DNA from 3 places in the Pseudomonas sp. S3_B08 genome. Region 3 is predicted to be linked to each of the others. Evidence: riboswitches for the same ligand, from Rfam matches in the RefSeq annotation. Region 3 holds a riboswitch; each other region holds the start of a gene.

Region 1 (6,726 bases), 780 kb from region 3:
ACGGGTGATCACCAGCAGGTCGTTGTTGCCCTTGACGTCGCTCGGCCAGTCCGCGAAGCGCTTGCCGCGATAATCCTGTTCTTCGAGCTTGTAGCTCTGGATCATCGTGCCCATCCCGCCGTCGAGAATCAGGATGCGCTCTTTGAGGGCTTGCTTGAGAGCTTGAAGGCGGACGCTGCGATCGGACATGTGGACTACTCGGAAAGACCATTACGAAGGAGCGCGATCATAGCAAACCTGTGCGCTTTTGGAGCATGTGCAGCTTTTGCATGAATATCGCTCATGTTGGTGCGAGCGTCATAACGGTAGAATCGCAGCCTTTTTTTATCATCGAGATCAGCAGCATGCCGCACCGCTTCATCAGTTTATGGTTGCTGGTCCTGAGCGGGAGCGTTGCGGCGCAAGATCCTGCCATCTCTTCTTCCATCTCCTACACCCGCGATATCCAACCGATCTTTACCGAGAAGTGCGTAGCCTGCCATGCCTGCTATGACTCGGCCTGTCAGCTCAATCTCGGCAGTGGCGAAGGCGCCGCCCGTGGCGCGAGCAAGATGCCGGTATATGACGGCGAACGCACCCAGGCGGCACCGACCACGCGCTTGTTTTACGACGCCTTCGGCAAGCGCGCCTGGCAACAGAAAGACTTCTATTCGGTGCTCGACGCCCAGGGCAGTCAGGCCGCGCTGATGGCACGGATGCTTGAACTCGGCCACAAGACGCCGCTGACGCCGAACGCCAAACTGCCAGAAGAGATTGTTCTTGGGCTCAATCGCAACAATCTATGCGCAATGCCTGCGGAGTTCGACGGATATGCCGGCGCGCACCCGAAAGAGGGCATGCCGCTGGCGGTCACTGGCCTGACCGACCAGCAATACCAGACCTTGCAGCGCTGGCTGGCGTCTGGCGCGCCGATCGACGAACAGAGCCTGGCGCCGAGTGCCAAAGAGGCCATGCAGATCCTGCAGTGGGAGAACCTGCTCAATGCTCCCGGTGCTCGGCAAAGTCTGGTCGGGCGCTGGTTGTTCGAGCACTGGTATCTGGCGCACATCTATTTCAAGGACGGCGAGCCGGGGCATTATTTCCAGTGGGTGCGTTCGCGCACGCCGAGCGGCCAGCCGATTGATCTGATCGCCACTCGCCGCCCCAACGACGACCCGGGCACGCAGGTGTATTACCGCTTGTGGCCGGTGCAAGGGGTGATCGTGCACAAGACGCACATCACTTATCTGCTGAGCGCGGCGAAAATGGCCCGGATCAAGAGCCTGTTCTACAGCGGCAACTGGCAGGTCAACGCGTTACCGGGTTACGGGCCGCAAAGCCGCGCCAATCCGTTTGCCACCTTCGAGGCGATTCCGGCGCAGGCGCGCTATCAATTCATGCTCGATAACGCTGAATACTTCGTCCGCACCTTCATTCGCGGCCCGGTGTGCCGTGGGCAGATCGCGACCGACGTGATCCGCGACAACTTCTGGGCGCTGTTCCAGGCGCCGGAACATGATCTCTATATCACCGACCCGAACTACCGCGGCCAGGCCACGCCGCTGCTGGCGATGCCGGGGCAGAACGACGATGTCGGCAGCGTGCTGAGTCTGTGGCGCAACTACCGCGACAAGCGCAACGAATACGAGGCACTGCGCCGTGACAGCTATGCCGATCTGCCGGCGCCGAGCTGGTCGACGCTGTGGGCCGGCAACGACAACGCCTTGCTGAGCATTTTCCGCCACTTCGACAGCGCTTCGGTGACCAAGGGGCTTATCGGAGAGGTGCCGCAAACCATGTGGCTGTTCGACTATCCGCTGCTGGAACGCACCTACTACCAGCTCGCGGTCAATTTCGACGTGTTCGGCAACGTTTCCCATCAGGCGCAGACCCGTCTGTATTTCGATCTGATCCGTAACGGCGCGGAGCAGAACTTCCTGCGCCTGATGCCCGCCGACTCGCGCGAGGACTACCTCAACGATTGGTACCAGGATGGCGGCCAATTCAAGATGTGGCTCGATTACGAGGCCATCGATGACGACAAACCGACCGCATTAAAGCTCGACGAAAAAGACCCGAAACATGATTTCGCCATGCAGTTGCTGGCGCGCTACGGTGATCTGAACGCGCGGCCAGACCCGATCAATCGCTGCGACGGCGCTTATTGCTCGCGACCGAATATCGATCCGGCGTTGCAGAATGCCGAGCAGGCTTTGAGCCGTCTGGCCTCGCGCCCGGCAGCGGGACTGAAAGTCATCGACCAGATGCCCGAAGCGACCTTGCTGCGTGTCGAAACCGCCAGCGGCAAGCGCGAGGTCTACAGCGTGCTGCGCAACCGCGCCCACAGCAACGTGGCGTTTCTGCTCGGTGAATCGCTGCGCTATCAGTCGGGGCTCGACACCTTGACGATCTATCCGGGCGTGCTCAGCAGTTACCCGAATTTCATGTTCAACATCCCGGCCGAGCAGGTGCCGGCGTTTGTCGATGCCATGGAAAACGCCAGGGATGTCAATCGGTTCGAAAAGATCGTCGAGCGCTGGGGCATTCGGCGCAGTCATCCGCAGTTCTGGCTGTATTTCCACGATCTGAGCCAATACATCCACGAAACCGACCCGGTGGAAGAGGGCGTGCTGGATATGAACCGGTACGAGAACCTTTGATGATTCGCAGGCGTGTTACGAGATTCTTTCCCGACAAAAATACTAGGACTTTGTCAGCCGCGCCGATTGGCGTAAACTGCGCCCACGCCTGCGAGGAGTTTTTATGACCGCTATTACCATTACCGACGCCGCCCATGATTACCTGGCTGATCTGCTCTCCAAGCAGAACACCCCGGGCATCGGCATCCGTGTCTTCATCACCCAGCCTGGTACCCAGTACGCCGAAACCTGCATTGCCTACTGCAAGCCGGGCGAAGAGAAACCTGAAGATACCGCGCTGGGGCTGAAAAGCTTCACCGCCTACATCGATTCGTTCAGCGAAGCGTTTCTCGATGACGCGGTCGTTGATTACGCCACCGACCGCATGGGCGGCCAGCTGACCATCAAGGCGCCAAATGCCAAAGTGCCGATGGTCAATGCCGACAGCCCGGTCAACGAGCGCATCAACTACTACCTGCAAACCGAGATCAACCCGGGGCTGGCCAGCCACGGCGGTCAGGTCAGCCTGATCGATGTGGTCGAGGACGGCATCGCCGTGTTGCAGTTCGGTGGCGGTTGCCGGGGCTGCGGCCAGGCTGACGTAACCTTGAAGGAAGGCATCGAGCGCACCTTGCTCGAGCGCATCCCGGAGCTCAAGGGCGTACGCGATGTGACCGACCACACGCAGAAAGAAAACGCCTACTACTAAGGTGTTCGCTGCGAACATGAAAAACGGCGCCCCGTGAGCGCCGTTTTTTTATGGGTAACTTTTGCCGCACCCATTCGCGAGCAGGCTCGCTCCCACATTGAAATGCAATCACCTGTGGGAGCGAGCCTGCTCGCGAAAGCGTCTTCAAGGGCGATAAAGATGCGCATGCCCGGCCCGATACAACGAAGACTCGCTGAACACCTCGCTGCCCAGCACCCTGCCAACCAAGATCAGCGCCGTACGCCGAAAGCCTTTGGCCTCGACCTTTGCGGCAATGTCCGCCAATGTACCTACCACCCAGTCCTGATCCGGCCATGTCGCGCGGTGAATAACGGCAATCGGGCAGTCCGCGCCGTAATGCGGCAGCAGTTCAACCAGTATCTTTTCCAGATGATTGACCCCCAGATGAATGGCCATGGTCGCGCCGTGCTGCGCCAGGCTCGCCAGTTCTTCGCCGGCGGGCATCGCGGTCTTGTCGGCGTAACGGGTCAGGATCACGCTTTGCGAAATGTCCGGCAGGGTCAACTCGGCGCCCAGCAGCGCTGCGCATGCCGCCGTCGCGGTTACGCCCGGAATGATCTCGAAAGGAATGTTCAGCTCACGCAAGTAGCGGATCTGCTCACCAATCGCGCCGTACAGACTTGGGTCTCCGGAATGCACACGGGCCACATCCTGGCCTTGGGCATGGGCAGTCCTGATCAGATCGATGATCTGTTCCAGATGCAGTTCAGCGCTATTGGCCACGATTTCGGCCTGATGACCTTCCAGCACCGCTGCGGGTACCAGCGAACCGGCGTAGATAATCACCGGGCAGCTGCGAATCAGCCGTTGGCCTTTGACGGTGATGAGTTCCGGGTCGCCGGGGCCGGCGCCGATGAAGTAGACGGTCATCGTTGAATCCTTGTGAAGAGGCGCAGGCACACTGCAGATGAAGCGTGCTCATGATCGATGGCGGGGATTATCGGGATTTTATGCAGCGCCGGCCAATGCCAGCGTGGCCTGCGCATATTTCTGCCGGTGGATCAGCAGTTTCGCCGGCGCCTGAATCAGTTGCTCGGCGAGCGCCAGCGCGGCGCTTTCCGCCACGCCGTAGCAGCCGGTGCGCTCAAAGGCGATCTGCGATTGATGGCTGAGGCGCTGCTGATAGGGCGCCAGTTCGGCACTGTTGAAATACTGCAGCGGCAGGTTCAATTGTGTGGCCAGTTCCAGCAACCCCGGTTCGTCGCGCTTGAGGTCGATACTTGCCAAAGCCTTGACCGCTCGCAGCTCGATGCGGTGCGCCTGCAACGCTTGATCGAGTAACGCACGCAACGTACTGGCCGGGCAGCCCCGCTGGCAGCCGAGGCCGACCACGAGGGTCGGCGCTGCGCGGTCATCGGTCATGCCTGATATGGGCCTGCGCTTTTGCGGCGGAACAACCATGCACTGATCAGGCCCAAGGCCAGCCAGAACGCGACGTTGGTCAGCTGCGAAGCGATTTTGAACTGGGTTTCCAATGCCTCTGGAGCGAGCATCGAATGCACCTGCGGTTGCGGGGCGCCGATCACATGCGGCACGGCGAGAATCGCCACACCGAGAAGCTTCATCAGCCAGTGACGACTGAAGGCAATCAGTGCCAGACCGACGGCGGTCGAAGCGGCAGTGCCGATCCACCAGATCTGCCGCGAGGCCAGATCGGCGGCGGCTGTGCCCGGCAACTCAGGTGGCAGGCCCAGGGTCGGCGCGAGAACGAACGTGGCATAACCGGCCAGACCCCAGAGCAGCCCTTGCGAGGTCTTGGTCGGCGCGCGCAGGGTATAAAGACCGGCGAGCATCAGGGCGAAACCCACCGCTACCACCAGATTACCGCCAGTGGTCGAGACCACACGCTGCCAGCCGTCTTCCGGCTCCCAGGCTTCGCCATCATGGCTGTGGGCGGCGGTGCCGGCGGCGTGTTCGTGGACTTGCGCGACCGGTTCGGATTTCTCGAAGGTTTCGGCCTGCAGAATCAACGGTGATACCCAGAAACTCTGTAGCAAGGTCAGCAGCAGGGCGGCCAGCAAGCCGGTGAAGCCTGCGGTTTGCGCGATACGCTTGATCATTTCGGCAGGCCTCAGTGGCACGGGAACGCGGCGCTGTGGCGGGTATCGTGGGCGGCGTTGTGCACCGCTTCGATGTGCGAGAAACCGGCGAACCAGACCAGGCTGGCGCCGAGGATCGAGGCAAAGAGGGCGGCGGCGACGCGTTGGCCGAGTGTGGTGCTGCTGGAAATGGGGTCAGTGTGGCTGACAGTGTTACTGATGATCGACATAGCGCTTCCCTCTGAAATGTCAGCGGGTAAACAGAGCGCATGAAAATCCCTGCGGGCCGGGCACGCAGGGATTTCGAACAGCGCCCGCCCACCGCGGGTTTGTTTGTGTTCAGCGGCGCTTGCGCGTGCTGGGTGTTGCGGGCCGGTCTCCGGGCTCGCGAGGGGTTGGCTGGTCGCCGACCTGCAAGCATCACCTTCCCATGCCGGGGCACAGTGGATCTGACGCTTCGCTCGCTTACCGTTGCGGGGGCAGCACCGGACTGACATGGCTTTGAGTAAAGCACATGATTCACCGGTTTCCCGTTTCACCCTGTGAGGGGCACCCGTAACAAGGTGTGCAGGAGAACATGGGTTTGGGTTTTTAGTCAATTTCCGGGAGTTTTCGGTACTGCGGTGGGGGTATTTTTCTGATGTTTTTGTGTGTATATCCGTTGCTGCGGTAACGGCGGCTTAGGGTTTCGCCCTTACGGCGAGTCACCTTTTCCAAACGCCGAAAAAGTACCCAAAAAGGCTTGCTCCTACGTTCGGCCCTCGCAGGCTCGGCTTCCTTCGCTCCGGGACTGATCCGAGCGCAGCGGCTCCGGTTTGCTTCGCTGCACCTACACTCGCTGTGTACGACTGCGTCGTACGGTCGCTGCGCTCCCACGCCCGGATCAATCCCTCCACTCAGCCTTCCGACGTCGCCGGTGGATCAAGATCAAGAGCACTCGAGCTTGCGCTCATTGTTGAGTGGTGCGGCTTCGCCGCGGGCAGCTGCGCTGCTTTGCTTTTGCTTTTGTGGGAGCGAGCCTGCTCGCGAAGGCGGCCTGACAGCCGACCTGTTCTTGAGCTGGTGCGCGATCCAACTGTAGGAGCTGCCGAAGGCTGCGATCTTTTGCCTTTGCCTTTGCTTTTGCTCTGGCTTTTGATCTTTTGCCCCTTCGGCAGGCTTCGTTACGGGATCGATCCGGGGGTGGGAGCGCAGCGACCGTACGACGCAGTCGTACACAGCGGAAGGAGGTGCAGCGAAGCAAACCGTAGCCGCTGCGCCCGGATCGGTCCCGTAACGAAGGTACCCCGAGCCCCAGCGAGCGGGCCGTACGCCGGGGCAAAGCCTTTTGGTTCCTTTT
Region 2 (6,726 bases), 1.6 Mb from region 3:
GCAGCCTTGCGCAACCGGCCACCGTGCTCAAGCATAAAATTCCGCCCCCAGGCAAAGCATCAGCAGCCATAACCATACGCCGCGCTGGACCAATTGCCAGCCACGGTCAATGGAATCGGCATCCGCCGGCGCACCTTCGCCCAGTTGTGGGCGCTCATGCAGTTCGCCGTGATAGATCGCCGGTCCACCTAACTCGACGCCCAGCGCACCGGCACCGGCCGCCATCACCGGGCCGGCGTTAGGGCTGTCCCACTGCGACGCTTGGGTGCGCCAACACTTCAGCGCGAGGCGGGTCTTGCCGAGCAGCGCGTAGGTCAATGCCACCAGACGCGCAGGAATGTAGTTCAACACGTCGTCGATTTTCGCCGCCGCCCAGCCGAAACGCTCGAAGCGTTCGTTGCGATAACCCCACATCGCATCGAGGGTATTGCTCAAGCGATACAGGACCACGCCCGGCGCGCCGGCGACGGCAAACCAGAACAGCGCAGCGAACACCGCATCGCTGCCGTTCTCCAGCACCGATTCAGTGGCGGCACGGGCCACGGCAGTGCTGTCGAGTTCATCGGTCTGGCGGCTGACCAGATAACCGACACGCTTGCGCGCCTCGTCCAGATCATCGGCGCGCAACGCAGCCGCGACCGGCGCGACATGTTCGCCGAGGCTGCGCATGCCGAGGGCGCAATACAGCGCGAGAATCTCGACAATCCAGCCCACATAGGGCGCCCAGGAAAATGCGGTGGCGAGCAGAGTCAGCGGCAGCACCGCGAGCACCCACGCGGTCACACCATGGCTGCGCCAGCCACGGCCGCCGGCGTTGAAGCGTTGCTCGATGCGCCCGGCAAAATTGCCGAACGCCACCAGCGGATGCCAGCGTTTCGGTTCACCAAGCAGCGCATCCAGCGCTACTGCGGCGACACTCAGCAACGCCACACTCATTGACTCACTCCCCAATAATTTTCGTACAGCAACTCGTTGAGCGGCCGCGCCTGCGCCCAGCCTTCAAGTACCAGCATCGGCGCCGGATAGAATTCCTTGACCGGGCCGAGACACAACACCGCCAGCGGCTTGGCACCGGCCGGCAACTTGAGCAAATCCGCCAGTGCCTGCGGTTCGAACAGCGAGACCCAGCCCATGCCCAGGCCCTCGGCACGGGAGGCCAGCCACAAATTCTGGATCGCGCAGGACAACGAGGCCATGTCCATTTCCGGCAACGTGCGCCGACCGAAAATGTGTTTTTCGCGATCGTCCATCAGCGCTGCGACCAGCACTTCGGCGCAGTCGTTGATGCCTTCGACCTTGAGTTGCATGAACTCATCGCTGCGCTCGCCAAGGGCTTCGGCGGTGCGGATGCGCTCTTCTTCCACCAGATCGCGGATCTGCCCGCGCAGAGCACGATCGCTGATACGAATGAAGCGCCAGGGCTGCATCAGACCGACGCTCGGCGCTTGATGAGCGGCTTCGAGCAGACGACGCAGCAACTGCGGCTCGACGCTGCCGCCGGTGAAGTGGCGCATGTCGCGGCGTTCGGCGATGGCCTTGTAGACCGCTGCGCGTTCGGCTTCGGAGAATGTGTTGTCGGTCATGGGCCTTTCGCGAGCGGGCTCGCTCCCACAGGGTTCAGGTCATCCATTGTGGGAGCGAGCCTGCTCGCGAAGGCGGCCTCACGATCTGGCGCAAACAATGCCGCAATCGCAGTCGGATTCGACGGAAAATAAAAGTGCACATAGGAAGCCGTCATCCGCCCCTCGCGATAAACCGCCTCAGCGCCGCGCCCGCCATTGGGACTCAGCCCACGGGCAATCGGCGTCAGCTCTGTGGTGGTCAGGGAATGATGATAGGTATGCCCACGCAACTCCCCTTCCGGCAATTCAACCGCCTGCAACGCCAGCGCCGCCAGACGCTTCTGCATCACCGCATCGCCCTTGAGCAAACCGACCAGCTCAGCACGGGTGCCTTCCACGTCAGTCAGAGAATCAAGCAGATAAAGCATGCCGCCACATTCAGCGAGCAACGGCTTGCCCGCCGCATGGTGCGCGCGGATCGCCGCCAGCATTGAAGCGTTTTGCGCCAGCGCGACGTGATGCAACTCTGGATAGCCGCCCGGCAGATACAGGCTGTCCGCCTCGGGCAATTGCGTGTCGCGGATCGGCGAGAAGAAGCGCAATTCAGCGCCCATAGCCCGCAGCAGATCGAGACTGGCGCCATAGGTGAAGGCAAAGGCTTCATCGCGGGCAACGGCGATGCGCACACCTTTTAATAGAGGCTCGGCGGCGATGATCTCAGGCGCGGCGAATTCTACGGCGGGTGGCAGCGCGACCTCGCAACTGCTGGCCAGCGCATCGGCGGCCGCGTCGAGGCGCAGATCCAGATCATTCAATTCGCTGGCCTGAACCAGGCCGAGGTGGCGGCTCGGCAATTCGATACCGGTTTCGCGGGACAGCGCACCGTACCAGCGCAGACCTTCGGTGAGGCTGCCTTCGAGCAATTGCGCATGGCGCAAGGTGCCGACGCGGTTGGCCAGCACGCCAGCGAACGGCAAGTCCGGCTGATACTTGGCCAGGCCCAGCGCCAAGGCGCCAAAGGTCTGCGCCATGGCGGTGCCGTCGATCACGCCGAGCACCGGCACACCGAAGTGGCGCGCCAGATCAGCGCTGGATGGCGTGCCGTCGAACAGGCCCATCACGCCCTCGATCAGAATCAGGTCAGCCTCGGCGGCGGCTTCCCACAACAGCCGGCGACTTTCCTGCTCGCCGACCATCCACATGTCCAGTTGATACACCGGCGCACCGCTGGCGCGCTCGAGGATCATCGGGTCGAGAAAGTCCGGGCCGCATTTGAACACGCGCACCTTGCGCCCCTGATTGCGATGCAAACGGGCGAGTGCGGCGGTGACGGTGGTCTTGCCCTGACCGGAGGCCGGCGCGGCGATCAACACCGCGGGGCAGTGACGTGGTGGCTTCAAAGTTCGACGCCTTTCTGCGCTTTGATCCCGGCCTGGAAGGCGTGCTTGAGCATGCCCATCTCGGTAACCGTGTCGCCCATCTCGATCATTTCCGGCTTGGCGCCGCGACCGGTGACCACCACGTGCTGCATCGGCGGGCGCGCTTGCAAATCGCTGAGCACCTGATCGAGATCGAGGTAGCCGTGCTTGAGGGCGATGTTCAATTCATCGAGCACCACCAGACCGATCGAAGGGTCGCGCAACAATTCACGCGAAACTTCCCAAGCGGCGGTCGCAGCGGCGATGTCGCGCTGACGATCCTGAGTTTCCCAGGTGAAGCCTTCGCCCATGACGTGGAAACGCACCTGCTCGGGGAAGCGGCGGAAAAACAATTCTTCGCCAGTGCTGTTGCGGCCCTTGATGAACTGCACCACGCCGCACTGCATGCCGTGGCCCATCGCGCGGGCGAGCATGCCGAACGCCGAGCTGCTCTTGCCTTTGCCGTTGCCGGTCAGCACCAGCACCAGGCCGCACTCGTCGGGAGAGTTGGCGATGCGTTCGTCGATCACGGCTTTCTTGCGCTGCATGCGCGCCAGATGGCGTTCGTCACGCTCGGGGGAATCAGTCATGGGGGAGCTCTCCGTTGAGGCTGGATAACGGCGGGCAGGCACAAGAATAGACGGCAAAAAGCCTGGCATCGCCCACCGTGATGCCGCTGAGATGGATCAGGCCGGTCTCCGGGCTCATGAGCGGCGTTTCGCCGGACTGCGCGCCTTCCCGCTTCTTTCGAGGCAGTGGCTCAAGGCGCAGTTTTCACTCATTTACCGTTGCGGGGGCAGCGCCGGGATCGTCGTGGCTTCGCTTGAAGACCACCCTCACCGGCTTCCCTGTTTCACTCTGTCGACGCGGGGCCACAGAGCACCTGAAACAAGCGGCGAAGGTTAGAGGGTTGGGGGTGGAGCGTCAATTGAAGAGGCGCTTTGCGCGCGAATAACTGCCGTTGATCCATTGTGCAGCGGCAATCTTGTGCCAGACTGCGACAAGTGATATCAAAGAGCCATGCTTTTCCCGAAAAGCCCACTACAACAATAAGGATGACGACGATGCAAGGCATGATCATCAGCAACCCGCGCCTGGAATTTCTGCGCCCGGTGCTGGAACGCTGGTTTGACTGTATCGATCGCTACAACACCGTACGCGGCGACAACGAAACGCCATATTGGCACGACGAGAAAGCCAATCTCGGCCTGCTCTCGGCAGCGGCGTGGATGGCTGAAATGGTCACGCTGAACGACACGGCCACGCGCAAACAGAACGAAGAAGGCGAACGCAATGCTCGCGCCGACCTGCTGATTGCCGGCGCCGAAGACCGCGCGTTCATTCAGGCCACGCAACGCTGGCCACGGGTCAACAACCTCAACCTGACCCAGGCACTGCTCGACGTCACCGCCGATGCCAAGCGCATCAGTTACGCCAGCGATCTCAAGCTCGGCTGCCTCTTTGTTGCTCCGCAAAAACCTCAGCACAGCGCCAGCCCCGAAGAATTGCAGGACATGGTAGACGACCTGCAAAAGGAACACACCTGCGCCGTGGCCTGGTATTTCCCCTACGCCTATCGCAAATTGCACAGCGACGCGGGCAACTATCATCCGGGCATCGCCATGCTGTTCAAGGAAGCCCGCGGTTGAGCAGTTGAACCATCGGGCCTGCGCCCTCCTCTATGTTTAGGAATGCATTCATAGGGAAGATCAGCAATGCGCAAGGCCCAACTCGCTCTTATCATCGCCGTCGCTGGCGGGCTCGCCGCCTGCGGTGAAACCTCCAGCCTGCAAGTCTCCGACGGCACCGGTCCGTCACCGAAACTGCCCGAACCGAACAAGACGCTGATCCCGACAGTCAACATCGCCCCGGCGGTGGGCTGGCCGGACGGCGCGAAACCGACCGCAGCGGCCGGCACCCAGGTCGCCGCGTTTGCCGAAGGCCTCGATCACCCGCGCTGGCTCTACGTGCTGCCCAACGGCGATGTGCTGGTGGCGGAGACCAATGCGCCGCCCAAGCCCGATGACAGCAAAGGCATTCGTGGCTGGGTGATGAAGAAAGTCATGGGCAAGGCCGGCGCCGGCGTGCCCAGCCCGAACCGCATCACCCTGCTGCGTGATGCCGACCACGATGGCGTCGCGGAAACCCGCACGGTGTTCCTGCAGAACCTCAACTCGCCATTTGGCATGACGCTGGTTGGCAACGATTTGTACGTAGCCGACACTGACCGCCTGCTGCGCTTCAACTACGAGCCGGGCGCCACCGAGATCAAGACCCAACCGATCAAAGTCGTCGACTTGCCCGGCGGCACGCTGAATCACCACTGGACCAAGAACGTCATCGCCAGCAAGGACGGCAACAAGCTCTACGTCACCGTCGGCTCGAACAGTAACGTCGGCGAAAACGGTCTGGATCAGGAAGAAGGCCGCGCGGCGATCTGGGAAGTCGATCGTGCGACCGGCAACCACCGCATCTTCGCCTCGGGTATCCGCAACCCCAACGGCCTGGCTTGGGAACCCACCAGCGGCGCCTTGTGGACAGCGGTCAACGAGCGTGACGAAATCGGCAGCGATCTGGTGCCGGACTACATCACCTCGGTCAAGGATGGCGGCTTCTATGGCTGGCCGTTCAGCTACTACGGCCAGCACGTCGATGTGCGGGTCAAACCGCAGAATCCAGATCTGGTGGCCAAGGCCATCGCTCCGGATTACGCGGTCGGTCCGCACACCGCTTCGCTGGGCCTGACCTTCGCCGAGGGCAACCGCTTGCCGGCGCAATTCAAGGAAGGCGCATTCATTGGCCAACACGGCTCGTGGAACCGCAAACCGCACAGTGGCTACAAGGTGATTTTCGTGCCGTTTACTGGCGGCAAGCCGACCGGGCAGCCGGTGGATGTGCTGACCGGCTTCCTCGACAAGGACGAGAACGCGCTGGGCCGCCCGGTGGGCGTGGTGATCGATCAGCAAGGTGGCTTGCTGGTGGCAGATGATGTGGGCAACAAGGTGTGGCGCGTTTCTGCCAGCAAGTAAGTTAAGCGCGAAGCAAAAAATGTGGGAGCGAGCCTGCTCGCGAAAGCGGTTTATCAGTCAAATCATTGTCAACTGACACTCCGCCTTCGCGAGCAGGCTCGCTCCCACATTTAGTTATGCATACGCACTAGGGGTTATGCGCCAGCTGCCCCGGCTGCAACACCCGCTTGGCGCTCAGATACGCCTTCTGCCAATACGCCTTCGACAGGCTATCGAGCTTGACCGTGCCGCCCGTGGCCGGCGCATGCACGAAGCGCCCCTCGCCGACGTAAATCCCCGCATGACTGACCTGCGAGCCGCCATTGGTGGCGAAGAAGATCAGGTCGCCGGTCTGCAGGCCTTCCTTGCCGACATTCGGCGCCTGCATGACGATCATTTCGCGGGTCGAGCGTGGCAGCGAAATGCCCGCCGCGTCGCGGTAGACGAAACCGATCAGACCACTGCAATCGAAACCGGAATCTGGCGTGTTGCCGCCCCAGCGATACGGCGTGCCGACCAGGCCGAGGGCGCGGAACAGCACGTCTTCAGCAACGGGGGAAAAAGCCTGGGAGGGAGCGAACACGATCGGCGCGCGAACCACGGGGGCTGGCGGCGGTGTGCGGCTGGCGCAGGCGCTGAGCAGCGCGGCGCAAAGGATCAAGGTGAGGCGGGCCGACATCGTCATAAGCAGAACATCCTGATCTGGCTGCGGCTTTCTCTGCCGAATGGACAGAAACA
Region 3 (6,726 bases):
GGGAGCGCCGCCGGCGCTGCCGGTTCGGCTTTCAAGCAACGCTGGCGCGGCGCCGGCAACCTCGTACCGGCGCTGCTGTTCCTCGGCCTGTTCTTTCTCGCGCCGTTGATTGGCCTGCTGTTGCGCGGTGTGCTGGAACCTGTGCCTGGTCTCGGCAACTACGAACAGTTGTTCGCCAACTCGGCCTATGCGCGAGTGCTGCTCAACACCTTTTCGGTGGCCGGGCTGGTGACGCTGTTCAGCCTGCTCTTGGGCTTTCCGCTGGCCTGGGCGATCACCCTGGTGCCGCGCGGCTGGGGGCGCTGGATCCTCAACATCGTGCTGCTGTCGATGTGGACCAGCCTGCTCGCCCGCACCTATTCGTGGCTGGTGTTGCTGCAAGCCTCGGGCGTAATCAACAAGACCTTGATGGCCATGGGCATCATCGATCAACCGCTGGAGATGGTGCACAACCTGACGGGCGTGGTGATCGGCATGAGCTACATCATGATCCCGTTCATCGTACTGCCGTTGCAGGCGACCATGCAGGCCATCGACCCGATGATCCTGCAGGCCGGCTCGATCTGTGGCGCCAGTCCGTGGACCAACTTCTTCCGGGTGTTCCTGCCGCTGTGCCGGCCGGGTCTGGCGTCCGGCGGTTTGATGGTGTTCGTAATGTCGCTCGGTTACTACGTCACCCCCGCGCTGCTCGGCGGGGCGCAGAACATGATGCTGCCGGAGTTCATCATTCAGCAGGTGCAATCGTTCCTCAACTGGGGCCTGGCCAGTGCCGGCGCCGCGTTGCTGATCGCAATTACCCTGGTGCTGTTCTACTTCTACCTGAAGCTTCAACCGGAATCCCCGGTTGGCGCCAGTAACGCGAGGTAAGCCGACATGCTCCTGACCCCCAATGCCATGAGCCGGCGCATGCGTTTCGGCCTCTACGCTACGACTGGGCTGATCGGCCTGTTCCTGCTGTTGCCGATCGTGTTCATCGTGCTGCTGTCGTTCGGCTCCTCGCAGTGGCTGGTGTTCCCGCCACCGGGCTGGACGCTGAAATGGTACGGCCAGTTCTTCTCCAATCCCGACTGGATGAACGCCGCCGCCGCCAGCCTAAAAGTTGCCGTGCTGACCACCATCTGCGCTGTGGCGCTCGGTTTGCCGACCGCGTTTGCGCTGGTGCGCGGACGCTTTCCCGGCCGCGAGATGCTCTATGGCCTGTTCACCCTGCCGATGATCGTGCCGCTGGTGATCATTGCCGTGGCGGTGTACGCGCTGTTTCTCAAGCTCGGCTACACCGGAACGATGTTCGCCTTCGTCGTCAGCCATGTGATCGTCGCGCTGCCGTTCACCATCATCTCGATCATCAACTCGCTGAAGCTGTTCGATCAGTCGATTGAAGACGCGGCGGTAATCTGCGGTGCCTCGCGCTTGCAAGCGGTGTTCAAGGTGACGTTCCCGGCGATTCGTCCGGGGATGGTCGCCGGCGCCCTCTTCGCCTTCCTCGTTTCCTGGGACGAAGTGGTGCTCAGCGTGATGATGGCAAGCCCGACTCTGCAAACCCTTCCCGTGAAAATGTGGACCACTTTGCGCCAGGACCTGACCCCGGTGATCGCCGTCGCTTCGACGCTGCTGATCGGCCTGTCGGTATTGGTCATGGTGATCGCCGTCGCCCTGCGCCGGCGCAACGAAATCAGCGCCTGAGCGCCCAGGAGTACGACATGAGTGCCGTGATCAAAGACGCATCCCAGCAGAACGACAAACCCCTGGTCAGCCTGCGCAACCTGAACAAGCACTACGGCGATTTCGCTGCCGTCGACAATATCTCGCTGGACATCAAGGACGGTGAATTCCTCACCTTCCTCGGCTCCAGCGGCTCGGGCAAAAGCACCACGCTGTCGATGCTCGCCGGTTTTGAAACACCGAGCAGCGGCGAGATCCTCGTCAACGGCCAGTCGCTGGTCAACGTGCCGCCGCACAAGCGCGACATCGGCATGGTCTTTCAGCGTTACTCGCTGTTCCCGCATCTGTCGGTACGCGACAACATCGCCTTCCCTCTGACCATTCGCAAACTGGCTGCGGCCGAGCGCGAAAAGCGCGTCGATGCGATGTTGAAGCTGGTGCAACTCGAACAGTTCGCCCATCGCCGCCCTTCGCAACTGTCCGGTGGCCAGCAACAACGGGTTGCCATCGCCCGGGCGCTGGTTTACGAGCCGCGCATTCTGCTGATGGATGAACCGTTGGGCGCGCTGGACAAGAAGCTGCGCGAGGACTTGCAGGATGAACTGCGCCAACTGCACCGACGCCTGGGTATCACCATCGTGTACGTGACCCACGACCAGGAAGAAGCCATGCGTCTGTCGCAACGCATCGCGATTTTCAGCCACGGCAAGATTGTCGGGCTGGGCAGTGGTTATGACCTTTATCAGAATCCGCCGAATGCATTTGTCGCGTCGTTCCTGGGTAATTCGAACTTCCTCAAGCTCAAGGCGCAAGGCAATGCAGCGGCGAGTTTCGAGGGCCAGTCGTTGTCGATTCGGCTGACGTCCGGGTTGCACACTGATCAGGATGTGCTGCTGATGGTGCGTCCGGAAAAGGCCTTGGCGCTGAGCACGCAGCAGGCGCTGGATGAGCCGCTGGCAGCGGGCTGGAATGAGGTGTCGGCGAACGTTGTGGAGGTGCTGTTTCTCGGTGAAAGCCAGACCTGCAGCGTGGTGACTGCGGGCGGGACGTCGATGACGGTGAAAGCGCTATCGGCAGCGGGCATGCCGCTCAAGGCCGGCGATCCGGTACGGGTGCGCTGGGCGACGGCGGATGCTTGTGTTTATACCGAGTGGACCGAGAGCGACTTGAACAAGGCTGCCGGTGCTCACTGATTGCGCTGAGTCAGTTGGATCTACCCCCTCACCCCAGCCCTCTCCCCCACGGGGGGCGAGGGGGAAAGGGAGCCGATCTTAATGCTGTTCAAAATGTAAGTTCGACTCGGTATCGCACGTCGGCGTATCTCGCACAACACCTCGGTCAGTCCCCTCTCCCATTGGGAGAGGGCTAGGGTGAGGGCAAGCAGGCGACACGGTATTAGCCAATGGCCCGGTACCCTTCAATCTCATCCGGCCAAGCCGTCAGCACTTCAAACCCGGTCTCCGTCACCGCGACCATATGCTCCCACTGCGCCGACAAGGAGCCATCCTTGGTCAATACGGTCCAGCCATCCGGCATGTTCTTCACATGGCGTTTGCCGGCATTGAGCATCGGTTCCACGGTGAAAATCATCCCGGCCTTAAGCTTCAGCCCTTGATTGGGAAAGCCGTAATGCAGGATTTGCGGTTCGTCGTGATAGACCTTGCCGATGCCATGGCCGCAGTACTCGCGCACCACGCTGAAGCCCTCCGCCTCCGCCAGGCGCTGGATCGCATGACCGATATCGCCCAGCGTTGCGCCCGGCTTCACTGCACGGATGCCTGCGCACATGGCTTCGTAGGTGGTCTTGATCAGGTGCTGCGCTTCACGAGTCGCCTCGCCCACCACATACATGCGACTGGTATCGCCGAACCAGCCGTCCTTGATCACCGCGATGTCGAGGTTGACGATGTCGCCGTCTTTCAATGGCGTACCCGATGGAATCCCGTGGCACACCACATCGTTGACCGACGCGCAGACGGTTTTCGGGAAGCCGTGATAACCGACATTGGCTGGCACCGCCTTCTGCACATTGACGATGTAATCGTTGCACAGTCGATCCAGCTCATCGGTGGTCACGCCAGCCTTCACATGCGGCACCAGCATTGCCAGCACTTCAGCGGCGAGTTTGCCGGCAGCGCGGGATTTTTCGATGTCGGCCGGGGTGTTGATCTTGATCTGGTTTCTCATGCGCTGACGGCTTCCTGAGTCAGTTGTTGCAGATCCAGCCCACCATTCTGTTCGGCGCGGATCAGCAGGCGGCAAATGGCGCTGTGGTCGAGATTGGGATGCAGCTCGGCGAGCATGCCGATGCGCATCCAGTGCTCAGCCTGCGCGTTGATCGAGCGGCTGAGGGCGTTGCTGGAGATGCGCAGATTCTCGTGCATGTCCTCTGAAATCTTTACGATGCCCATGTCTATATCCGATACGAAATGTATATGGATCGTATACTAGCCAAGCTTACCCTCGGATTGCAAACGCTTCGCCACGCAAACACGCACCCGTGTAGGAGCTGCCGAAGGCTGCGATCTTTTGATCTTGCCCGTTAAAGACCAGATCAAAAGATCGCAGCCTTTGGCAGCTCCTACCAAAGCAGATTCGGCTCCCCATCAGCGGCCTGATCGACTACCATGCCCGCGCCGGTTTCCACACGGAATTAATAGGGAATCCGAGGTGCTCCACGCATCAATCGGAACTGCCCCCGCAACTGTAGGTGCCGAGCCTGCTCCTCGACTGCCACTGGGTGAACCCCGGGAAGGCCGGAGCGTGGCGATGACGCATCAGTCAGGAGACCTGCCGGCACAGTGACTGACCAACCGGCGGGGTGTCCGGGAAGGACATCGTGCCGTGCGCATTTTCCCCGTGCCGGCCTTGCGCAGTTTCCACGACCGCGCCCGAGGTGTGTTTCCAAACCGTACCCGCCCACTCCCGTACGGTTCCCTCTGGAGACTGCCACATGCTGCTGCCCCGCGTTGCCACCCTGCTCACCACTCTGAGTCTTTGCCCCCTGGCGCAAGCGGCGCCGACTGCGTATCCGCTGACCGTCGAAAACTGTGGCAGCAGCCTGACCTTTCAGCACGCGCCTGCGCGCACGGTGACCATCGGCCAGGCCGGCACGGAAATGCTCTATGCCTTGGGTCTGGGCGACAAAGTCGTTGGCACTTCGCTGTGGTTCAACGACGTGCTGAGCACATACAAAGCGCAGAACGACACGATCGAGCGCCTCGCCGATAACGAGCCGAGTTTCGAAGCGGTGATCGCTAAACGCCCGGAGCTGGTTGCCGTCGAGCTGGAATGGATGGTCGGCCCGCAAGGCGCGGTCGGCACCCGCGAGCAGTTTCATGAACTGAAGATTCCGACCTATCTGCTGCCCTCCGATTGCGAAGCCAAGGACAACCTCGTCGGTTCGGACGGCACGCGGCTGGCGCCGTTTCGCATCGACAGCATCTACAAAAGCGTGAGCCAACTGGCGGCGATTTTCGATGTGCAGGCGCGTGGCGAGCAGCTCAATGAGCAGCTCAAAGCCAGCCTCGCGCAGTCGATCGCCACCGCGAAAAAGCAGCAGCGCAAAGACGTCAGCGCCCTGGTGTGGTTCTCCAGCGCCGAGATGGACATCGAGCCTTTCGTGGCCGGGCACAAAGGTGTGCCCGATTTCATGCTCAGCACCCTCGGCGTGCGCAACGTCGTCGAGTCGGATGAAGAATGGCCAACCGTCGGCTGGGAAACCATCGCCAAGGCCAACCCGACGTTTCTGGTGATCGCGCGCATGGATCGTCGACGTTTCCCGGCGGACGACTATCAGAAGAAACTCGCCTTCCTGCGCAGTGATCCGGTGACGCGCAACATGGACGCGGTCAAGCACAACCGCATCATCATCCTTGACGCCATGGCCATGCAGGCCAGCCTGCGCACCTTCGACGGCCTCGAACAACTGGCCAGCGCCATCAACGGCTACGACCTGTCGCCATGAGCAGACGCCTGATCCGTTTGCTGCTGGTGCTGTTGACGCTGTCGGTCGCGCTGATTGGCGGCGTGGCCATTGGTGAGACTTCGATCGAGCCGAGCGTGGTGTTGCAGGTGCTGGCGAACAAGCTGTGGGGCGCCGGTTATGTGCTCGACCCGATCGACGAAGGCATTGTCTGGAACTATCGCCTGACCCGCGCGCTGGTCGCGGCGGCCTGCGGCGCCGGTCTGGCGACCTGTGGCGTAATCCTGCAATCGCTGCTGCGCAATCCGTTGGCCGATCCGTATCTGCTGGGAATTTCTGCTGGCGCCTCGACCGGCGCGGTGATGGTCGCCCTGCTCGGCGTCGGTGCCGGGGCGATTTCATTGTCGGTCGGTGCTTTTGCCGGCGCGGTGACCGCTTTCGCACTGGTGATCCTGTTGGCGCGAGTCAGCGGCTCGGCCAGCGGCACCGGGCAGATCATTCTGGCCGGGATTGCCGGCTCGCAGCTGTTCAACGCCCTCACCGCTTTCCTGATCACCCGCTCGGCCAGCTCCGAACAAGCGCGGGGGATCATGTTCTGGCTGCTCGGCAATCTCGGCGGCGTGCGCTGGCCGTCGGTGTGGCTGGCGGTGCCGGTGGCTGTGTTGGGGTTGGTTGTTTGTCTGTGGCATCGCCGGGCGCTGGATGCGTTCACCTTTGGTGCGGACTCGGCGGCGTCTCTCGGCATTCCAGTGCGACGTGTGCAGATTCTGTTGATTGGCTGCGCCGCGCTGGTGACGGCGGTGATGGTGTCGATTGTCGGCTCGATCGGTTTTGTCGGCTTAGTGATTCCCCATGCCGCGCGGTTGTTGCTCGGCACCGGCCATGCGCGTCTTCTGCCTGCCAGTGCGTTGGGCGGCGCAGTGTTTCTGATCGCCGCCGATGTGCTGTCACGCACCCTGATCAAGGGTCAGGTGATTCCTGTCGGCGTGATTACCGCGCTGGTCGGCGCGCCAGTGTTCGCGCTGATTCTGGTAGGCCGGAGATCGGCGCGATGAACACGGTTCTGAGTTGTGCTGGTTTGGGCTTCAAGGTGCGCGGTGCCGAGTTGCTCAACGGTGTCAGCCTCGACGTTCAGCGCG

Evidence for each region. Region 3 has a riboswitch for cobalamin ahead of AB4N73_RS10150 (ABC transporter substrate-binding protein). Riboswitches for the same ligand answer to the same signal wherever they lie in the genome.
Region 1: another riboswitch for cobalamin. It lies ahead of AB4N73_RS06695 (CbtB domain-containing protein); the one in region 3 lies ahead of AB4N73_RS10150 (ABC transporter substrate-binding protein).
Region 2: another riboswitch for cobalamin. It lies ahead of cobO (cob(I)yrinic acid a,c-diamide adenosyltransferase); the one in region 3 lies ahead of AB4N73_RS10150 (ABC transporter substrate-binding protein).

Annotation. Positions count from the first base shown of each region.
Region 1 is NZ_CP162750.1:1,465,781-1,472,506, forward strand. It holds gene metH (methionine synthase) at 1-189, opposite strand, end outside; gene AB4N73_RS06670 (fatty acid cis/trans isomerase) at 345-2,639, shown strand; gene nfuA (Fe-S biogenesis protein NfuA) at 2,743-3,327, shown strand; gene cobM (precorrin-4 C(11)-methyltransferase) at 3,472-4,218, opposite strand; gene AB4N73_RS06685 (cobalamin biosynthesis protein) at 4,297-4,710, opposite strand; gene AB4N73_RS06690 (CbtA family protein) at 4,707-5,408, opposite strand; gene AB4N73_RS06695 (CbtB domain-containing protein) at 5,420-5,617, opposite strand; cobalamin riboswitch at 5,741-5,959, opposite strand.
Region 2 is NZ_CP162750.1:663,683-670,408, reverse strand. It holds gene cobD (threonine-phosphate decarboxylase CobD) at 1-35, opposite strand, end outside; gene cbiB (adenosylcobinamide-phosphate synthase CbiB) at 28-936, opposite strand; gene bluB (5,6-dimethylbenzimidazole synthase) at 933-1,583, opposite strand; gene AB4N73_RS03160 (cobyrinate a,c-diamide synthase) at 1,580-2,962, opposite strand; gene cobO (cob(I)yrinic acid a,c-diamide adenosyltransferase) at 2,959-3,570, opposite strand; cobalamin riboswitch at 3,653-3,882, opposite strand; gene AB4N73_RS03150 (hypothetical protein) at 4,045-4,629, shown strand; gene AB4N73_RS03145 (PQQ-dependent sugar dehydrogenase) at 4,696-6,009, shown strand; gene AB4N73_RS03140 (C40 family peptidase) at 6,137-6,673, opposite strand.
Region 3 is NZ_CP162750.1:2,240,985-2,247,710, forward strand. It holds gene AB4N73_RS10125 (ABC transporter permease) at 1-867, shown strand, start outside; gene AB4N73_RS10130 (ABC transporter permease) at 874-1,683, shown strand; gene AB4N73_RS10135 (ABC transporter ATP-binding protein) at 1,701-2,855, shown strand; gene map (type I methionyl aminopeptidase) at 3,058-3,849, opposite strand; gene AB4N73_RS10145 (ParD-like family protein) at 3,846-4,073, opposite strand; cobalamin riboswitch at 4,283-4,474, shown strand; gene AB4N73_RS10150 (ABC transporter substrate-binding protein) at 4,616-5,629, shown strand; gene AB4N73_RS10155 (FecCD family ABC transporter permease) at 5,626-6,642, shown strand; gene AB4N73_RS10160 (ABC transporter ATP-binding protein) at 6,639-6,726, shown strand, end outside.